One region of the Sporosarcina contaminans genome, then DNA from elsewhere that is predicted to be linked to it. Evidence: riboswitches for the same ligand, from Rfam matches in the RefSeq annotation. Region 1 holds a riboswitch; each other region holds the start of a gene.
The links. Region 1 has a riboswitch for thiamine pyrophosphate ahead of ACFQ38_RS14680 (thiamine phosphate synthase). Riboswitches for the same ligand answer to the same signal wherever they lie in the genome.

Region 2: linked by a shared signal. The riboswitch ahead of ACFQ38_RS09055 (3-oxoacyl-ACP reductase) and the one ahead of ACFQ38_RS14680 (thiamine phosphate synthase) in region 1 are both predicted to bind thiamine pyrophosphate.
Region 3: linked by a shared signal. The riboswitch ahead of tenA (thiaminase II) and the one ahead of ACFQ38_RS14680 (thiamine phosphate synthase) in region 1 are both predicted to bind thiamine pyrophosphate.

The regions. Positions count from the first base shown of each region.
Region 1 is NZ_JBHTLT010000121.1:4,796-11,961, reverse strand. It holds gene ACFQ38_RS14700 (hypothetical protein) at 121-285, shown strand; gene ACFQ38_RS14695 (ThiF family adenylyltransferase) at 816-1,832, opposite strand; gene ACFQ38_RS14690 (thiazole synthase) at 1,825-2,595, opposite strand; gene thiS (sulfur carrier protein ThiS) at 2,599-2,805, opposite strand; gene ACFQ38_RS14680 (thiamine phosphate synthase) at 2,835-3,434, opposite strand; TPP riboswitch at 3,511-3,619, opposite strand; gene ACFQ38_RS14675 (DUF3885 domain-containing protein) at 3,775-4,329, shown strand; gene ACFQ38_RS14670 (DUF3885 domain-containing protein) at 4,268-4,444, shown strand; gene ACFQ38_RS14665 (YecA family protein) at 4,492-5,484, opposite strand; gene ccsB (c-type cytochrome biogenesis protein CcsB) at 5,892-7,064, opposite strand.
Region 2 is NZ_JBHTLT010000042.1:63,573-70,738, reverse strand. It holds gene ACFQ38_RS09070 (aminoglycoside phosphotransferase family protein) at 1-34, shown strand, start outside; gene ACFQ38_RS09065 (hypothetical protein) at 576-719, shown strand; gene ACFQ38_RS09060 (topoisomerase) at 891-1,292, shown strand; TPP riboswitch at 1,819-1,919, shown strand; gene ACFQ38_RS09055 (3-oxoacyl-ACP reductase) at 2,056-2,808, shown strand; gene ACFQ38_RS09050 (LLM class flavin-dependent oxidoreductase) at 2,827-4,134, shown strand; gene ACFQ38_RS09045 (hypothetical protein) at 4,310-5,107, opposite strand; gene ACFQ38_RS09040 (LTA synthase family protein) at 5,353-7,166, shown strand, end outside.
Region 3 is NZ_JBHTLT010000039.1:86,431-93,596, forward strand. It holds gene thiW (energy coupling factor transporter S component ThiW) at 1-457, opposite strand, end outside; gene thiE (thiamine phosphate synthase) at 454-1,113, opposite strand; gene thiD (bifunctional hydroxymethylpyrimidine kinase/phosphomethylpyrimidine kinase) at 1,100-1,939, opposite strand; gene thiM (hydroxyethylthiazole kinase) at 1,936-2,742, opposite strand; gene tenA (thiaminase II) at 2,742-3,425, opposite strand; TPP riboswitch at 3,525-3,632, opposite strand; gene ACFQ38_RS08510 (aldo/keto reductase) at 3,843-4,685, opposite strand; gene ACFQ38_RS08515 (hypothetical protein) at 4,870-5,337, opposite strand; gene ACFQ38_RS08520 (GbsR/MarR family transcriptional regulator) at 5,510-6,058, opposite strand; gene ACFQ38_RS08525 (quaternary amine ABC transporter ATP-binding protein) at 6,460-7,166, shown strand, end outside.

The DNA of each region.
Region 1 (7,166 bases):
CTCTCTCAAAAGCCTTTCAACGGCATAGTATGATACGCCCAATCGTTGCGTTACTATTTCGCACAACAATTCATTCAAGGATGAATACGATAGAACAATTGACAATAGGAGGTTACGATCATGCACTCAACGAATTCATGCAATGCAGATGTTTTACTGACGGATGATTCGGATGAAAAAGTGACTGTTCATTACGGTGAAACTACATTTCGGCTGCCTAAAATCGGGCCAAGGCCGCCATTTTATTATAACCCGAGATGCGAACCGTATTATCCAGAAATTTAAGAATAAATCCAATAGCAAAAGTATATCTTCGTCCTCCGGCTTTCAGTACAATATCCGAATAGCGATACCATCTAATCCTTATGTTAGGCTTAAGCGATTACAATGAAACGAATTTCGGAATGAGAGAAAAGCGTAATTCTACTCTTTGTACTAACTTGATTAGTGTGGTTTCTTTACTTATTAGTGCATGCTTGAGATAGGTATGGAGACCAGGTCCGATGATTTCGGAGCGTGGATAGAGGTAGTTTTATCGGATGAATGAAAGGGAATCGATGACAAAATAAGTAAAACAATAGAAATGACGCCTATTCACATCGATTCGTGTTCTCCTGCAAGCAAAAAGACATATGTTCAAGGAAGTAGGGAGGACATCCCAATAGTTTAAACGATCTCCGACGATTATAGATATCAATTCACTAAGTTCAGTTTGTTCTCTTCTATAGATAGTTTGAAAAAGGGAAGGCTCACGGATTAACGTCTATCCGGCTTCCCTTTTCATATGCTTAATTCATATACTGCCCATCAATAGTTCAACCAAATAATTCGGCAGCAACTTTCTTTGCAGTTATAATATCTTTTGTGCCGTGGATGAGCATTCTACCGTCGCGAAATAAGACGACTCGTTTCCCATTGTACTCGCAAGCGACCAAATGCTGATTATGGATCATGTTTGCAACTGAATTCCGGATCGACTCGGCAAAATGAGAAAGTTCAACTTGTCTTTTTTCCGGCCATGTCAATTGGACAGTGTCCCTTCCACAAAGCACTGCCGGCCGCATTGCATTTCGAGCATTCAGGAATGGAAAAATCGCATTTTCGGAACAGCTCGGGCAGTTTCTTTTTTTCAAATCTCCTACTTGAATTGACGCCCGCTCTTCAGTCCATACATCAACGGATTCTAATTTGGGCTCAATCTTTGTTCCTGTCAAATATTTCAATACACCCGTAATTTGACGGGCAGCTGTCGTGACGACAATCGGACTGATGACGCCGACCGTATCGCACGTCATATTCAGTGTTGGAAGTGTGTCCAAGAGACAGTGGAGACAAGGTTGGCCGCTTCTAACACCGATTGGAAACGTCAGACCATAACTGCCTACACATGCCCCCATGAAAAAAGGCAGGCCAAGTTTCATTGCCGCGTCATTGGCAAGCATTCTTGTTTCCATATTGTCTGTTGCATCCACAATCACATCGTGTCCTGTAAATAGATCAAGAACATTTTCAGGAGTCACATCCGCAACAATCCCTGTAATGTTTACATCACTGTTGAGAGTAGACAATCTCCTCTCGGCAGCCACAGCTTTTGGCACTTGATGTACAGCATCCTGCTCAGTGTATAGCTGTTGTCGATGTAAGTTCGTCCATTCAATTATATCCCTATCTACAATTGTCACTTGTCCTACACCAGCACGAACAAGCATTTCAGCTCCCGAAGAACCTAATGCTCCGGCACCTAAAATAAAGACACTCGCTTGACCTAATTTTTTTTGCCCTTCCTCTCCTATTGGAGCGAATAATTCCTGTCGTGAGTATCTTTCATTCATTTAAAACGAACCCTTCCATCGGACTGCTTGCAACGGCATAATTACGTTTCGGCATCCGCCCTGCTTCAAACCCAAGTCTTCCCGCCTCAACGGCAAGTTTCATAGCAAGTGCCATCTTAACCGGATCCTTCGCTTCAGATACTGCGGTGTTGAGCAGTACCCCGTCAGCACCTAATTCCATTGCATACGCCGCGTCCATTGGCGAACCGATACCAGCGTCTATAATTACCGGCACATCTGATTGCTCGATAATGAAAGACAAATTCATCGGATTTAAAATGCCGCGTCCCGAACCGATTGGAGATGCGCCCGGCATGATTGCATGAACACCTAACTCGCATAATTTCCGGGCAAGTACAACGTCATCCGATGTATATGGCAAGACAATAAAACCTTCAGCCATCAGCATTTCTGAGGCGCGCAGCGTTTCAATAGGGTCCGGTAGCAACGACCGGTCGCAGCCGATGATTTCCACTTTCACCATATCGCAGAGTCCGGATGCCTTTGCTAATTTCGCAATTCGAAGAGCTTCCTCGGCAGTTTTAGCCCCTGCAGTGTTCGGCAGCAATGTGTATTTCGTCAGGTCAAGCTGTTCCAATAAATTTGGTTGTGAATTCTCAAAAATATTCATACGTCTTACTGCAAATGTCAGAATTTCTGTTTCGGACACACGAACAGCTTCCTTTTGTGTTTCATAGGAAGGATACTTTCCTGTCCCTAACAATAATCTGGATTGAAATGTCTTATTTCCGATCGTTAACATTTTTTAGCCTCCTCCTACAAAATGAACAATTTCAATCTTGTCTCGGTCATTAATAGGTTTGCAGTATTCTATCTTTGACAAAATGCTATTGTTTACCTCGATGACAGCAATACGTTCGGACACCTTCAAGTGTTCGAGCAATTGCTGCATCGTCTCAATTTTTAGTGGCACTTCATATCTTTTGCCATTCAATTCGATGATTTTTTGCATTTGCACTCCTCCTCTTTGTATAGAATGATTCAATCTAATTTCATTGCAACCTTGTAATTGGATAGAGCTAGTTCTGGAGAACTGCTTGTGAAAATAGCAGACATAAGTGCGACGCCCGAAACACCACCACTTTGGAGTAAGTTCACATGCTCAGGAAGGATGCCACCGATTGCATAGATTGGCAAAGGGATTGATTGGCAAAGCTTGAAAAGCTCCTCACTTCCTCGAGGGGGCAGGCCATTTTTAGATGCAGTTTCGAACACATGCCCATAAAGTAGCCAATCAGCTCCTGCTTTATATGCCATTTGGGCTTCTGCAATGGAATGGACGGATCGCCCAAACGATAACATAGGAAAATGCTGTCGCAGCTTGTCAACAGGCAGCGCATGTCCCGGAAGTTGTACACGCCGTATTCCTGTAAGCAGCGCAATATCAGCGCGACCATGAACGATTATTTTTTCTTCATCAAAATTAGCTGTTTGCAAAAGCCTTATTAGACTAAGAACCTCTGCATCCGTCTTTAACGTTTCCCTCAAAATTACCGCGTCAATAGACGCCTCTATTCGAAGCAGAATGTCCAGAAGCTCCGAATTGTCCATTCGGCTGTTCGTCACAGCAATTAAATCCATTACCATCCCCCCAATTAACTAAAAAGACCACTCCCTATGTAAGGAAGCGGCCTTATAATTAGCATGAAAATGCATAGCAAAAAAGACACCACTTCCCTACGCAGGTTCGAACCTGTTCAGGTAATAAGGGTATCAGAGTTCAACTCTTCTCTCAGTCCTTTAAAAGGATTCCCCTAATGGTCAAAAAGTTATGAAATTAGTATCCAATAAAAGCTTACCACTTTATCTGAATGATTGAAACTATAAAACGTATATCCACTATTCTTTTAATAACTTTTATTACCCATTTGCCTTTCGAACGAATGACATGCAAAATAGTTATGAAAGGCAGGCGTGTCTATTGAATGAAACATTAAACGATTTCTTGTATAAATATTTCGACAACCTTCTCTTAAAGCCCCCACTCTTCTATTCATGGCATTATAGCATTCGATTTGAGATCGCAAAGCCCGGCTCCGAACATGAAGACAAACAAAATATGAAGCAAATTCAAGAGAGAAGCAGGACGTTATTTGATACTGTTTTTGAGGATGAGGATGAACTATTATTCGTCAGCAATATCCACTGTGAAAAAGCGAATCATTTTTTACAAAAACGGCCAGCCAATATTTATCGCAAATATGTGAAAGACAAAAACAGACGGATGCAATTAACGCATAGCGTTTTGCCAAGCCTCATATGGGATGCCGATGAGGATGATTATGACACAATGGTGACCCATCAATTTGTATTGGCATGCTCGAAACAGGGGATCGCTTATGCTGATCTTTTATTGGCGATTAGCCATAATGATTTTGCGCACCCTAGACGAATCTTAAAAAACAATATCAAGGATGGCTGTGATATTTTCTTCGTCAATGTACCGAAAAAAAATGATCTACCATTTATACGATGATCGAGGTTGTGACATTATTGCTGTAAATATCGAAGATTTGCGAGAGCTCTATGAAAAATACAATGATTGGATATTAGATTATGATCGTGAAAGAATTGACCTTTTATTCACCTAAAAAAGCCGGAAACTATGTTTTCCACTCGTTTCCGGCTTGTCATCATTTTATATAATTTTCTCCATTTGATACTCAGAAAGCTCTTTATAATATTTGTTCATGGAAGAAGGGGACACGCCAAACCATTCGGCAATCTCCTTTAGTGTCATGGAGAGTGGCTCGAAGAAAGTTTGCTCCTGTCCAAAACGGATTGCACCAGCAGCTATGGCTACTTCTTTTCTTGCATTCGGCTGCTGTTCGACTAAGTAATCTTCAAGCATTTCAATGAATTTCTCAGATTTCCGATCATGCTGTTCCAAAAACTTCACGACATGCTGTAAAACACCTGCTTCAAAGTTACTAAACTCTTCTCCTGCGTAGCCATCCGATACTAACATACGCCAAAACTCTAACGTATTCTCTTTCAAGAAATCGGCAGCCGACTTATCGTTTTGGGCTGAAAACTTATTAGCAAATGCGTTAATTTGCGCTGAATGGTCAACGGGGAAGAAAATGAGTGTCGATACTGCTAAATAATGATCTTCTTTTAAACGATTGTCAGGCAAAATGAAGCTGAAAAGGTGTATGCCGTCAGGAATCGGCTTGTCGCTCTCTCTGCGAAGCTTAATGGATTCGTTCTCAAAAATATTGCTCACCGTCATATACTCATCTTCTACCGCTTCTACTTGTCCAATGAACATACGAGGACTTTGCCAACGGTCCAATACTTGCAATACAGAAGGCCGTACAATCTTTTTCTTCTGCTTCTTCAAATAGTCTTCCCAAATATCGGGTCGTTTATGGAAAAAGAATTCATCCAAGGCGATCGCTTCGATCATTTCTTCCATAAGAGCTTGGCCCAACTCTTGTTTCCATTCGTTTGCAGCCTCTATGTATTCATAAATGTCTTTTCGCGTAGGATATTCATCATAAAAATTTTGTAAAACCCGTTCCAATTCTTCCATTTGCACCGTCTCAACTGTTACTGCCTGTTTACTAGCGCAGCACTTTTTATACTTTTTACCACTGCCGCATGGGCAGGGATCATTACGTCCAACCAACAAAAACACTTCCTTTTATCAATCACTCCTCGGCATGCTTTGGAGCCAAATTGCCGATTACGCCAAATCACATTTATCCAGTCATTTTCAAAATGGACGGCTTTATAAGTTTAACATATTTTAGGCTATGCTTCATTCCCTTAATTAGCCACATAGCAAACGTTTTATTGTCATTGAATAAGATGATCAATTAACCAAGCTTCATTGTGCATATCTCAAACGTCTGCTGAATAAAGTTGAATATATCCATGCAAAGGAGTGATCGGGTGGCAAAATGCAAAAAATGTGGTGCTAACAAAACTGAATGCAAGACATGCAAGAAATGCAATTGACTATACGAATACATTGAACAATTAGTAAGAGCATAGATCGCAGTTATTTAGTTCCCGAATGGGGACTTTTTTTATTTACGCATAGGAATGCAATCCTGCGATAACTAAATTGACGAATACTTGGTTAAAGACGATCAGGCCAAACCCGATAATCGCCATCCATGCTGTCCGGTTGCCTTCCCAGCCCTTTGTCGTTCGCAAATGCAAAAGACCCGCGTAAAATAGCCATGTAATTAAAGCCCATACTTCTTTCGGGTCCCATCCCCAAAACCTCCCCCATGCGAGATGCGCCCAAATCATTGCAAACAATAATCCGCCCAATGAAAATAGCGGAAAGCCGATTACAACGGCACGGTACGTTATTTCATCCATTACTAAAGGGTTTACTTTTTGTGTGAGCGGCTTTATGAGCTGGCTTATGTTTTTACGTGCTGCGATACGTACTACCAAATAAATGACTGAACCGAATAAAAATGCCCAGAAGATCGTGTTTAGCTTCTGTGCATCGATCGAATTCGTCAGCTCGATCCATCCAAAGCTTGTTTGCTCATGAGCTAACTTTGCTCCGTCATTCACAAAGAGAGCAGGCATTTTGTAAATTGCTCTCTCAACTGTCCCTCCTTTATTTTCGAACTCAATTATCTTTTCATCGTATGTAAATGAAAAAATGATGGAGCTCATAATAAAACCAACGACGATTACGAGGCAATACATGACGAATTCCAATCCCCGTGCACCGCGCGTTTTTTTATCCACATCCATCGCACTTACTAAATAAATAATGCTTGTAACGAACGCTATTGAAAGAATCGCACTTGAGATTGCAACAGTAATGACATGTACGGAAAGCCAATTGCTTTGCAGCGCAGGAATAAGCGGTGAAGCTTCACTTGTAAAAACTGACCCATACCCTATAATGATGAGAGAAATTGGAATTGAAAATAACAATACTACAATTTGTTTATAGAGATGAAAGATGAGTAATGTGCTTCCAATAAGCATAATGCCAAAAAAGGTCATGAACTCGTACATATTGCTAACAGGGGCATGCCCGATCGCTGCCCATCTTACGAAAAAATAAAGAAGCTGCATGAGAAATGCCAAATGGGTTACACCGATCCCGATTCGGCTTGTCCAAACCCTCTTCGACTTTACCGCCATACCGATCGGCAATATTGCAAGCAGCAATACGATAAACGAGACGAATAATGATTGACTGCTCAGTTCAATCATACTTTCAGAATTCATTCAATAAACCTCCAGTTTCCATAAGTCTCTAAGGTAGTTGTTTACATCAATAGCCCATTATACATAGAGTTGAGGTGATGTAAGCTTTGTTTCTCTTCAACG
Region 2 (7,166 bases), on a different contig from region 1:
AGTATTCGATTCATCAAAGTATAAATTTAATTGACATTAATTAGTTGTAAAACTTTACCCTTAATAATGTAAAGTGGAACTTGATTCATGTTTCAACTCCTCATGAGCCCAAGGAGAAAAATTTTGTTTTTTTACCAGTTCTTAGTGCATTGTTTGATTAAACGAGAATTGTCTCATACCCTTGCTATTGCCATTCCTTTAGTTTCAGGACGTTTTCGAATGAACTGCGCATAAGTAGGACACACACATAAAACGCTAAGACATCTTATCGTTTTTTTTTATAAATTAACAGAAAAGACAACTATTAGATCAATCAGCTCTGAGGAGTAAAAATTCTTCGAGATAAACCTTCCGAGATTACTGCCTCCCCGACAAATTCCGATGTATATATTTAAAAAAATTACTGAATATTTCCGCTGGATCAGATCTCATTGTGCTAAGATATATAATGATATTCACCAAACGGCCAGATAGCAAAAGTGGAACATCGCTGAATGGGCTATGTATTATTTTCTAAAGGGAAATACTGTTAAAGAGGGATTATCAAATATGTTGTGGGTAGAGGGGGGCTAAAGTTGGGATTTGTTGATGACTTAGCAGGTGCTATATATGATATTTTAAAGTTTTTTATATGGGCAATTAGCTACTTAGTTGCAGGGGCGATAATTGTTGCAGTTCCTATGTACTTGACAGTTTGGATGATTGGTTTATTTCAGTAATCATATTGGGAAGCCGTTGCGGTTAAGCAATTTGCGTCCGTTCTGCAAACGGCCCAGTTAGCTGAACAAAAATATGTTTAAATTGAAACTATTTCCAATAGATATCGTTAAACTTATGCATGGAGAATTGTTGTGAAATTTGCACTTTATTTTTGAGAGGAGAATTGAGAAGTGAGGAAAAAAGCTATCATTGCAGGGATTTTATTTAGTTTAATTTTGTTAGTCGCGTGTAATACAACCGAGGTATTAGAAAGCGAGCAAGAAGTAGTAATTTCCCAAGAAAACGGTGGGGATGATGGAATATCAAATTTCTTATCTGAATTACAAAATGAAACAAATGAATCTATTACAAAGGAGACGGAACTTGAAAGTGATTCACTAGCAATAATGGTTGGTGGGAGTATTAACGAATTAACAGTTTCAGTAGGTTTTCCAAAGGATGCCAAAATTGATAATACATTGATTCAGCAAATAGTTGAAGAGTCTATTAAGAATGTTTCTGAAACAGAAACAGCAACAGATAGTGAAGAAGAAATAAAAACGAAAATAAAAATAAAGATTGAGGAATACTAACGGGATGTTTTGATTTATCAGCAAAAAATCGGTTGGCCGGAACAAGTAATAGAGTAAGTCTATCCTTATCTATAAGTTTCTGGATAAATAATTAATTTGAAGGATATAGTCAATAATTATAATAGGGGCTGTCCAATATGTTCCTGAAATAGAACAGGTGAGGAAAACAATTCGTTTTTCCCCACCTGTTCTTGTATTATTCCCTTTTAAAACTGAAAGTAGCACGTGGATGCCAGCTACTTTCAGTAGATTGTGGGCCAATGCCCAAGCGGGTAGATGAATAGATCGTCTTTCCGTGAATGTCCAGTTCTTTGTGGATTGAATATCATTCTTGTAGTTGCAAATCTGATCTTCCACATGTTTATTGAAAAAAGCAATCAAAGTTGATCTTATATTTTTTGACTATGGACCCAAGGAAATAAATGGCCAAGTTGTAATAGATCATACAATGTGCTATGGTTTAAAGTACAGACTAATAGAAATACTATAAATGGCCGCATGATCTAAAAACTCTTAAAAACTAAATAGTATGCACTAGGGGTGTTATTTAACTGAGATGAGTAGTGACTCAAACCCTTTGAACCTGATCTAGCTGAAACTAGCGTAGGAAAGTGTAAACTCTTGGATATACGAAGAGGGATGACTCTGTCTTCTTTTTGGTATGTCATCATAGTGTTACGCAACTTTCCTTTTGGAAGGTTGCGTTTTTTATTTTTAGCTGCCATTTACCGTTTCAAATAATATACGTACAGGAGTGGTTGGGATGAGTAAAGTCGTATTGGTAACAGGAAGTAGTCAAGGGTTAGGGGCAACGATCGTAAGGACATTGGCAAACCAAGGATTTCGGGTAGTCGTCAATTACAATAAGAGCAAAGAGGCAGCCGACAAAATTGTTTCCGAGATTGGAAAGGAGCATGCGATTGCCATTCAAGCGGATGTCACCAATCGTACAGAAGTGGATCGTATGGTAGAAGAGGCAACTGACTATTTTGGGCAAATTGATGTTGTGGTGAATAATGCATTGATCGATTTTAAATTTGATCCAATCAAGCAGAAACCTTTCGCAGAATTATCTTGGGATGATTATCAAAGACAATTAGATGGTACGTTAAAAGCGGCATTTAACGTAATTCAAAGTGTCGTCCCTCAATTTATTGAACGACAAAATGGAAGTATTATTAGTATAGGGACAAATTTATTTCAAAATCCTGTCGTACCTTATCATGAATATACGACAGCGAAAGCAGGTTTAATCGGTTTTACACGTAATATAGCTGCCGAATTAGGGGCGTATGGCATAAAGGCGAATGTCGTTTCAGGGGGCTTATTGAAAACAACTAACGCCAGTGCTGTTACAACGCCGGAAGTATTCGATTTAATTGCCAACTCAACGCCGTTGAAGAAAGTCACCACACCTCAAGACGTTGCGAATATGGTCGCTTATTTGGCTTCAGAACATGCAAGCGGCATTACAGGTCAGAATTTTACCGTCGATGGCGGTTTAACAATGAACTGACAAATGGGGGTGTGAAAAATGGCTGAAATGAAAGGAAAACATTTAAACTTAGGTGTTTTGCTGTATGGCTGCGGACACCACCAAGCTGCTTGGCTAATGCCTGATTCAAGTGTTGAACGGATTGGTGATATTACCTATTATCAGAACTTGGCTAAGTTGGCGGAAAGGGGCTTGCTTGACGTCGTATTCTTTGCAGATAATCAATCATTTGTAGGCAAAGAAACCAGTGATATGCCGGCGTTTTGGTTTGATCCACTGATCAATTTAACAGCCATATCCCAAGTGACAGAGCATGTAGGGTTAGTTCCAACGATCTCAAGTACTTTTTCCAATCCATTTACGGCTTCACGGCAGCTTTTGAGTTTAGACCATATAACAAAAGGTCGTGTTGGTTGGAATCTTGTTACTTCAATGACTGATGTTGAAGCGCAGAATCATAGTATGGATAAGCTACCATCTCATGATGATCGCTATGAAAAAGCAGATGAATTTGCAACGTTAATGAATCAGTTGTTTCTTTCCTGGGACAGTAAAGCGTTTCTGCATCAACGTGAAGAGAAAAAGTTGATCGATCCTTCAAATATATCGCCATTTCATCATGAAGGTACCTATTTTAAGGTGCGTGGACCGTCCACTACGCCGAAAAGTCCACAAGGTAAACCGGTCGCAATGCAGGCAGGGGCGTCCAAACAAGGTATTGCATTAGCCGCAAAGCATGCCGATGCTGTTTACTCAGTGTCGTGGAACTTCAAGCAAGCAAAAAGATTTCGAGAAAAAATCAATGAGCAAGTGAAACAAAGCGAGAATAGCGACAAACATATTAAAGTGTTCCCAGGCTTAGTAACTTATGTCGGTAAGAGTCGTGAAGAGGCTTTCGCTAAGAAAGCGGCATTAGACGAACAATTACCTATTGAAACGGCTTTAAAACAGCTGAGCATTTTTGTTCGACAAGACTGCTCCAATTGGGCACTTGATGAAAAGGTTCCACCATTGCCGCCTGTGGAGGAATTTACTGGACCGGTCGGCCGATATGAGACGATATTAGAAATACTTCAGGATACAAACCCAACAGTAAGGGAGCTATTGGGGTATCTAAATGCTGGAGGAGGACATTTCACACTCATCGGCACGCCTGAAGAGATTGTCGATCAGATGGAGCTTTGGTTTGAAGCAGGGGTAGCCGATGGTTTTAATCTTATGCCTCCCACATTGCCCGGTAGCTTAGAGGACTTTGTTGAATTTATAGTACCCGAGCTGCAAAAGAGAGGTCTTTTCAAAAACAAATATGAAGGCCACACGTTGCGTGAACATTTGGGACTAGCCTAGTAAAAGATTAGTAAATGGCAAGTGATTCTATACTGCTAACCTTTAAAATCAGCACCGTGCAACGTTGTGCTATCAATATGATCAATCCCTTAACGAAATATATCAATCATTTAGTGGATAAGAAAGCTGGACGATAGTGAATCGAATTGCGTACAGTTTTTTCATCGCGAAAAACTCACGGACAATAAAACCCTTCCACCGGCTTATCAAAAAGCATAAACATATCTTTGAAATACGTTTCATCAACTAACTTGTCCAAAACGCCTTTGTAATACCCCGGCAAATTACGGATAGCTTTCTTCTTCGTAGCCATCACAGTAATCATTAAAGCACGATACGCAAGGTCTTCGAATACGTGGAGATCGTCTTTGTAAATATCAAACTTCAACATGCTTCCAGATAGGGCCCTATGAATTCCGTAGAATTCACGGGCCATTTTTGTGTCTCCGATCGTTGCGGCAAGCAAGTCTTTCATTCGACTAAATAGACTTGTGGAGTACTTTGACGATTCCGTAGGAGACGTGTAGTTAAGATCTTTAGATTTTAATAAAGATTTAGAAAGAGTAGCTTCGTCTGCCGGAAGCTGCTCTTTTTCCTCGTTCTCATACGGTTTGTCGTCATGGTCACGGTCGTTCATTTTCCCCTGGTCATCGAAAGGTAAAATGCTGTAAATGTTGGCGCCAAGCCCGCTCATGACCGGTCGGATGTAATGGATTTTCTCGATGATGCGTAGGTTGACGAGTTTGCGGATTGCCCGTCTTACTGTTACATTGGATTTTCCAATCGCTTCCTCGATCGTTCCGTGTTTCAAATGAGCAGCCCCATATTTAACGGAGTAGCGGCGAATGACGTCTAAAACTTGGCGATCTGAATTCGTCATTTCATCATAGTGGATCATCACATGCTGTTCAGCTGCAACGTCCATTTCCTCAATTGTTTGAAATCGTGCGTATTCTTTCAGATAGTGTGTCATGCTCATTCCCCCTTTGCCCTCTATATAGAAGGGAGGGGTCAAAAAGGATACTCTGGAGAAAGAGAAATTTGAAATAGTTCTAAAAGACTATGAATACCTCTTGATTTGCCTTACCTTGAAACCTACGAACTTGACGAAATGGATAAAGAGGAGTATTATATTTTAGCCGTAGAGTTAAAGTTATTTTAAAATAACATTTTCCGTAGATATAAAGAGAATTAAGAAGTAAAAGGTTGGTGAATTACATGAGAAAACAACGGAATGTGAAAGATTTTCTTTTCCACAACTTTTTAGGAATCTATGCAGTCGCTGTCTTGATGATATGGGTGAAAACATATATTGCTCAGGCTACACAATTTGATTTAGGGGTAGAAGGACCACTTCAACAATTCCTATTACTGATCAATCCACTCGGTTCAGCATTGCTGTTTTTAGGAATTTCTTTTCTGTTTAAAGGTACGAGAAAATATACTGCCCTTGTTATGATTTACACGCTCATGTCGATTCTTTTATATGCGAATATCGTCTATTATCGATTTTTTAGTGATTTTATTACATTGCCTACCCTTTTCCAAACGCAAAATTTTGGAGATTTAGGCGGCAGTGTCCTTTCCTTGTTAGAGCCTTATGATATTTTGTTCTTTGTGGACGTAATCGTCATGTTGTACCTTCGATTTTCACGCAAGGTACGAAAAGAGACAAATCGAATTGGGTTTAAAAAAGCAGCCCCGATACTTGTAGGGGCCTTAGTCCTTTCGTTGGTCAACTTAGGGCTTGCCGAATCGAGCCGTCCGCAGCTATTGACGCGCGGCTTTGATCGGAATTATATTGTGAAATATTTAGGGATGTACAATTACTCGATTTATGACTCGGTGGAAACAGCAGCGGCCTCATCACAGCGGGCGCTTGCAGATAGTAGTGACATTACAGAAGTAATCAACTCTACACAATCTACTTACGCTGAACCGAACAAAGAGTATTTTGGGATCGCAAAAGGAATGAATGTCATCTATTTGCATTTAGAATCATTCCAAAGCTTCCTCATCAACTACAAATTGAACGGGGAAGAAGTGACACCGTTTTTAAATTCATTAACAAAAGATGAGAATACAGCGTATTTCGATAACTTCTTCCACCAAACAGGCCAAGGCAAAACGTCCGATGCGGAATTCATGTTGGAGAACTCCATTTTCGGTCTGCCGCAAGGATCTGCTTTTATTACGAAAGCGCAAAATACGTACCAAGCTGCGCCAAGCATTTTAAAGGATCACGGATATACATCCGCTGTCTTCCACGGCAATAACGGCAGCTTCTGGAATCGGAATACGATCTACAAAGCGTTTGGGTACGATCATTTCTTCGATGCAAATTATTATGATACGAGTGACCCGATCGACATGGCCGAATACGGACTGTTGGACAAACCGTTCTATGAGCAATCTGAAAGCATGCTAGCTTCATTGCCGCAGCCTTTCTATGCGAAATTCATTACGGTTGCAAACCACTATCCGTATGCGATGAATCAAGACCTAGTGACAATTGATAAAGCAGAGACTGGAGACGCTAGTGTGGATGATTATTTCCAAACGGCGCGTTATACGGACGAGACGATTCAAACAGTCTTCACTCGATTAAAAGAAATGGGTTTATATGATAACTCAGTCATTGTGCTGTATGGTGACCATTATGGTATTTCAGACAACCATAAAAAAGCAATGAGCAAAATCATAGGGAAAGACATTACACCTTATGAAAGTGCGAACTTGCAACGCGTCCCATTATTCATACATGTCCCCGGAATGAAAGGCGGCATCAACCATACGTATGGCGGCCAGACAGACCTTCTTCCGACGTTATTGCATTTGCTTGGAATTGATACGAAAGACTTTATTCAATTTGGTTCCGATTTATTCTCGGAAGAGCATAATGAAATTGTGCCATTCAGAAACGGTGATTTCGTCAGTCCGACAATTGATTCCATCAACGAGAAGTTCTATGATAGTCAAACAGGCTTGCCGCTCGACGATCGACACTTGGAGCGCGCTGAAGAAATGAAAAA
Region 3 (7,166 bases), on a different contig from region 1:
GGAGCCGTAATGCAACGACGACGCCGATTGCCGCTCCGCTGATGCTTGAAACGAGGAAAGGCGGCATGAAGAAAAATGCAGTGACGGTCGTTCCCATTAAAATAGCAGCGTAAGGAACTGCGAAAAGGGATGCAATAATTCCTGTTCCGATAATTTCTCCTAATGCTGCAAGCAATGCCTTGCCCGATTGTTTATAGAGCAAACCTGCAAGCGCTGCTCCGATCATGCCTCCCGGGAAAGCGAGCAAGGAGCCAGTGCCTGTTAAAACGCGCACAAGTCCAGTCATAAAAGCGATAATGACGGCAGGCAAGGGTCCTAACAGTATGGCGGCGATCACATTGACAGCATGCTGAATCGGATAGGCGCGTGCGATGCCTGCCGGAAAGGAGACGAAAATGGAACCTGCAATAGCAATTGCCGTAAAGGCGGTCATAAGAACAAGCTTCCGTGTTGTCATTGCAAAGCACTTCTCTTAACTGCCCATTGGTTTGCCGTATGTTTTAGCTGTTTTGCTGCTATTTCGGGGTTCTCCGCGGAAGCAATCGAAGAAATGATGGAAATCCCGTGAGCTCCAGCTTTAAAAACCGGTTCGGCATTAGTTGCCGTAATGCCGCCGATTCCTACGATTGGCAACTCAGGAAAAAGAGTACTGACTTTTTCAATTAAAACAGTTCCAGCAACAGGCTTTGCATCGTCTTTCGATACTGTTTCGTAGACTGGTCCGATACCTACATAATTTGCCCCGGCCGCAATAGCCGCTTTTGCCTCATCCACTGAATGGACGGAAACTCCTACTATTTTATCTGCCCCAATCTTTTCTCGAACGAATGCCGCATCTGTGTCATCTTGTCCGACATGAACCCCATCAGCACCGATTTCAATCGATAGGTCAACGTCATCGTTGACAATGAACGGAACACCGTATTGCTTACATAGTCTTTGGCAGCTTTGGGCAAATGCTTTCTTTTCCGTTCGAGCAAGTGCATTCGGTCCTTTTTCACGAAACTGAAAACAAGTGATGCCGCCTTTCAAAGCGTCCTCCAAAACGGATAACGGGTCTGTAGCATTTATAGAACCCATAATGAAATAAAGCTTGTAGTCAACGTTTTTCAATCAACTCCACATCCTTCCGTGCCCTATTGCCTCGTAATCTGTAGGCAGCATGGTTTGTAGGTCCATGCCCGTTGCCAATGGACAAACCATCTTCAATTGCAGCATGGATAAAATGTTTGGCTGTTATGACTGCTTCCGTCATTGGTGCTCCTTTCGCAAGCTCCGCTGTAATGGCAGCGGCGAATGTGCATCCCGTTCCATGAGTGTCTTTCGTTTGGATCCGTTTGCTTTTCATAATAAAGCGCTCGCCGTCCGCTGATACGAATAAATCCTCTGCGAAAGGTGTATCTTCCCGATGGCCTCCTTTTAGCAGGACAGCTCCTGCACCCATTTCCAATAATCGCTTCGCAGCTATCTCCATATGTGATAATGAAGTGATCGGCATTTCTGCTAACACTTCTGCTTCGGGAATATTTGGCGTAAGAAGAGCGGCCATTGGAATTAACCGTTCCTTTAAAGCGACAATTGCGGCTTGCTGGAGAAGAGAGGCACCTCCTTTTGCAATCATGACTGGATCAATGACGAAAGGAAATGTAGGATATCGACTTAACGTATCGCTGATCGCTTCGATAATTTCAGCGGAAAACAGCATGCCTGTTTTTGCTGCTCCGATCGTAAAGTCATCCAATATTGCTTCAAGCTGAGCAATGACAATACTTGTGTCAATGGGCTGTACCGCATGTACCCCTAATGTATTTTGAGCTGTGACAGCAGTCAATGCTGAAGTTCCAAACGTTCCAAGTTCTTGGAACGTTTTCAAGTCGGCTTGAATGCCTGCACCGCCGCCACTATCTGAACCTGCAATTGTTAGAGCGATGGAAGTCATTCCTTAACCCCCTCTTCGATAAAAAATTGTCCACCATCGATTGCTTCATCATCTATGCCGCCTAAAGCGTTTAAGAAATGAACAGCGAAATCTCCAGGCCCGGCTGCATGTTCTGCCGCAACTTCGCCAGCTTTTTTGTAAAAGGCGAGACTATATGCTACAGCATCGATAGGAGTGTGTACATTAACCGCAAGGAAGGCGGCTGTAACAGCGCTCAACAGACAACCCATTCCTGTAATGTGGGTCATTATAGGGTGCCCTCCAGAAACTCGTATGAGTTTGTCACCATCTGTTACAATGTCAGTTTCTCCAGTAATGGCAACGAGGCAGCGATGACGATTGGCAACGTCCATTGCAGCAGCGGCAATATTGGCAGATCCGTTTCCGGCATCGACCCCCTTCGCTGTCCATTCCACTCCCGCGATGGCGGCAATTTCTCCCGCATTCCCTCGAATGAGCGCAATATCTAATTCGTCTAATAGACGTGTCACCGTTCTTTTGCGAAAAGCAGTTGCCCCTGCCCCGACAGGATCTAATACGACAGGGCGACCATACGTATTCGCACTTCCGCCAGCGGCAATCATCGACTCGACCGTGTTGGCATTCAACGTTCCGATATTAAGTAATGTGCTTGAAGATAGGGCAGAAACCTCTGCTGCCTCTTCTATCGAATCGGCCATTATTGGGGAAGCACCCAATGCCAGCAGTCCGTTTGCTTGGAAATTTGCTACGACAATATTTGTAATGCAATGGATCAGCGGACTTTGGTTGCGCAATTCATGCAGCAAAGAAGATGGAGCCATTATGCATGCGCCTCCATTCCTTCAATCTCCCACTGTTGCTTCGTCCATGCCATTTCCCAAAACTGCAATTCGTAGTGAGTGCTTTTCATAAAATGTGCTTTCAATTGTTCACGTTTTTGATCTGATAGATGTTCCGTCAAGTTGTTCAAACGATCGATCTGTTCAAGGGTTGCTTTTTCGAACCATTCAGAGCCGTATGTGGCAATCCATTTGTCATAGATCGGATGATTTGGTTTAGCATTTTTCAGCCGTTCTCCAATTTCATAATAAAGCCAATAGCAAGGTAACAATGCGGATAAAGTCGCTGCCAAGTCGCCTTCCATTGCAGCTCGATATAAATGTGATGTATAGGCATATGCGGTCGGCGCAGGTTTAAAGTTTTCGAGATCTTTATTTGTAATGTCCAATAGTTCGAAGAAACCTTCATGCAATGAAATTTCTGAACCGCAAGTACGATCAGCATGTTGTGCAAACCTTTGTACAGTCAACATATCTGTCGCTTGCACTGCAGCCATGGCATGCACTTTTGCAAAGTGCTTTAAGTAATACGAGTCTTGCAGTACATAGTATTTGAATACATCCTCAGGCAATGTACCGTTAGCAAGCGCGGTAATAAATGGATGATGAAAACTAGCCTCCCAAACGTTGTTGCATTCTTTCCGTACCTCTTCACAAAATGTCATCCCAACCACTCCTTATCCGTTTTAGAAAACCAAAAAAGCCGCTTCACTCAACGTATTGTTGAAGAAGCGGCTCGCATATCGGCGTAAGATAACCTTTAGAAGACGTGCGATCCACTTCCCTACGCTGGTATGAGCCAGATCAGGTTCTAAGGGTCCGCATATCGATACACGTCTCAGTCTTTCACAAAGACTCCCCCAGTGGTTAACTTTTTTCAGTTTTCAACTACACTATAGCACAGAATAATAGATTGGCAAGTCACATACAGTCTTGGCTGAATAAATTATGGATTGCCTCATAACTAAGTCGAATAATTCACAATTAAAAAGCTAAGAAAAGTTTTCTTCATCTTTCCGAAGACAGTTGAAAAAGCAAATGAGAACCAAAAAGTTCTCATTCGCTTATCTTAAGTATTTAAATTAAAAATCAAAGTTATCCGGATCTGGACCGCAACGGAGGTTTTGATTCAAGTTATCGATTTTTTCCATTTCTTCGTTGGATAGTTCAAAATCAAAAACATCGCTGTTTGATTTGATTCGCTCTTCTTTAATGGATTTCGGAATTGTCACAACGCCATTTTGCAGGTCCCAGCGGATGATAACTTGTGCAGTCGTTTTATTATGGCGATCTGCGATTTCCGATAGCACAGGGTGATCCAAAAGTTTGCCTTGCATAAGCGGTGACCAAGCTTCAAGCTGGATTCCTTGTTCTTTACAGAAAGCGTGAAGTTCTTTTTGCGTCAAATTCGGATGGTATTCAACTTGGTCGACCATCGGTTTGATTTCTGCGTCTTTCATCAGATCTTCAAGGTGGTGAATATGGAAATTGCTGACGCCGATGGCTCTTACTTTTCCGTCATTGTAAAGCTTTTCAAGCGCTCGCCAAGCGTCTTTGTATTTTCCTTCAACTGGCCAATGGATCAAATACAAGTCCAAATAATCCAAGCCAAGCTTTTGTAGGCTTGCTTCATAGGCCGCGAGTGTGGATTCGTATCCTAAGTCGGAATTCCAAACTTTTGAAGTGACAAATAAATCTTCTCGTTTAAGCCCAGTTGCTTCAAGACCTTCTCGAATCCCTTGGCCAACGCCTTTTTCATTTTGATAAACTGCAGCTGTATCAATGCTGCGGTATCCATTTACGATAGCATCCTTAACGGCATTGACAGCTTCAGCACCGTCTTCAACTTTGAAAACACCTAATCCGAGCCAAGGCATTTCTACACCATTGTGTAAAGTCGTTGTATCTTGTAGCTTTTTGACCATTATGATGACCTCCATTTTTGATTGATGATATACGTATTTACTATATCACGTCTTATTTAATTTGCCTTTTATGGGAGCTTTCTCTGCATTGAAGGAGCGTTCGTTTTTATAGCTGATAAGAGGGGCAGATTGATTAAATGGGCTGCAAGTGAGATTGAATGGGAAATATGTACGAGCTAAGTCGTTATTTCAGATCAGCATAGAACAGATGAACGCGCAGTAGAAAGGCTGTGGAAGAATCGGCTTCATACTCAATAATCAAGGATTGTCTTGGGGATATATGTATAAAATGGAACCCTGTGTCGAAAAAAGCGGTGAATGCTTCTAACAAGTCTGTTCTTTTTCCGTTGTTCGCTTCGAATAAAAGTTGAATCACCCGAACTTTTTCACCATTTTTAATCGGTGCAGCACCTTTCCCTTCCAGAAACTGCAGCCATTGAGAGGAAATAGACCCATTTGTGGCACAGGGAGTCACTTCGGTGAATAAAGATGATAATAAATTATAATCCCGATTTGTTACCTCGCTTTTCTTTATTCGAAACCAATAGCCGTCACTGTTATTTTCAAAAATGTATTCATCTGAAGGTGAGTCTTCTGGTAAACAGTCAAAGAATTGAATTGATGGAAAAAGGGCTGATAGATTGCTGTTCATGTTGAAATGACGCTCCTCTCTTGGTTAGAGATTCTTTATTATCATTTAAACATAGAGAGTTTTGTGAAGAAAGCGTAAATTGATGGTCGCGAGTAAGCTTGACGGTTATTTGACGTGCGACCGACCTCAACAAAAAAACACGCCAATTGATGACGTGTTCATTTTCTATCGGTTATTCGTTTTTAGATTCATCTTTTCGTGGGACGAGATCAAAAATCTCATGATCCTCAAATGCATCGACTAAGCGGTCGAGCCATTCGTAGTAATCGCGAATATAAATGAGCTTTTCAATGTCGATAGCAATTTCTTCTTTCAGTTCATCGTCTATAGTAGGGTCCTGTTCCAATCTCTGTAGCTCGTTTAAAGACTTTCTAATTGCCGCTGAATAGAGTGAAATGGAACGGCGCCATTTAATAGAAAACAAATCGATGAAGTTTTGATACCAATCGTCCCTCACTTGATATAAATCTTTGCGGACACCGCGTATCCAGGCGCGTTCTACTAATTTCAAATCAGTCAGCGCTCTAACAGAAGTGCTCATACTCGTTTTGCTCATTCCAAGTTCCTCTGTCATATCATCCAAAGTGAGCGGTCTATTATGAAAGAACATCGTCCCGTACTGTCTGCCAGCTGAAGGGGTCAGGCCGTATAGGTGCATATTTTGCGCGATGGTTTCGATGATTCGCTCGCGAGCCTTATCAAGTTTTTCTTTACCGTCCATAGAAGGTTCCCTCCACTACTTTCTTCAAATTAACTTCATTCAGCGGACGTCTTCATCTTAGCGGCAGAATCAAAGATGGTCAATGATTTATTGGAATGAAACCCCGGCTGAATTAAGTATGGGCCCCGGTGTTTACCGGTCACTTGCCTAAGCGTATTATACCCATTTTCATATTGCAATGAAATTTATCGATTTGTACGGTTTTTTCTGTACAAACAATTTATTTTGTAAAAACGGTTGTATTACAATCTCATTACGTTATACTAATAAACGTAGGTTTTAGTACCCTATTAAAAAGATCCTACTTGATTTGGTTAGGAATTGGGCAAATTGAGTGAGCAAAGAAAAGTGTAAGGATGTGAATTTACAGGTTAGGGTTAAGAAAATGAAGGAGTGTACACATGGAGGATCATAATCCTAAGATTAAAATTGAAGTGAAGAATACAAGTAAGATTTTTGGTAAACATAGCAAACGTGCGGCTCAGTTGCTAAAGGAAGGCAAGACAAAGCAGGAAATTTTGAAGGCGACTGGCGCTACAGTCGGGGTAAAAGATGCAAATTTCGAAGTGTATGATGGTGAAATTTTTGTCATTATGGGGCTTTCAGGAAGTGGGAAGTCGACATTAGTCCGCATGTTGAATCGGTTGATTGACCCAACGACGGGCTCAATCCGCTTAGATGGCGAAGATATTGTAACGATGAATAAGGAGCAGCTTCGTGAAGTGAGACGGAAAAAGATCGGTATGGTATTCCAAAACTTTGCCCTTTTCCCGCATAAGACAATCTTGGAGAATACCGAATACGGTCTTGAAATCCAAGGGATTGCGAAGGCGGAACGTCAAGAGAAGGCACGCGAGTCATTGAGATTAGTCGGCCTTGCAGGTTACGAAGACCAATATCCCGGCCAATTAAGCGGAGGCATGCAACAACGTGTTGGGTTAGCAAGAGCGCTTGCGAACGGGCCCGATATTTTATTGATGGATGAGGCATTTAGTGCGCTCGATCCATTGATTAGAAAAGATATGCAAGATGAATTGTTGCAATTGCATCATGATATGGGGAAAACGATTATATTTATTACCCATGATTTAGATGAAGCGTTGCGAAT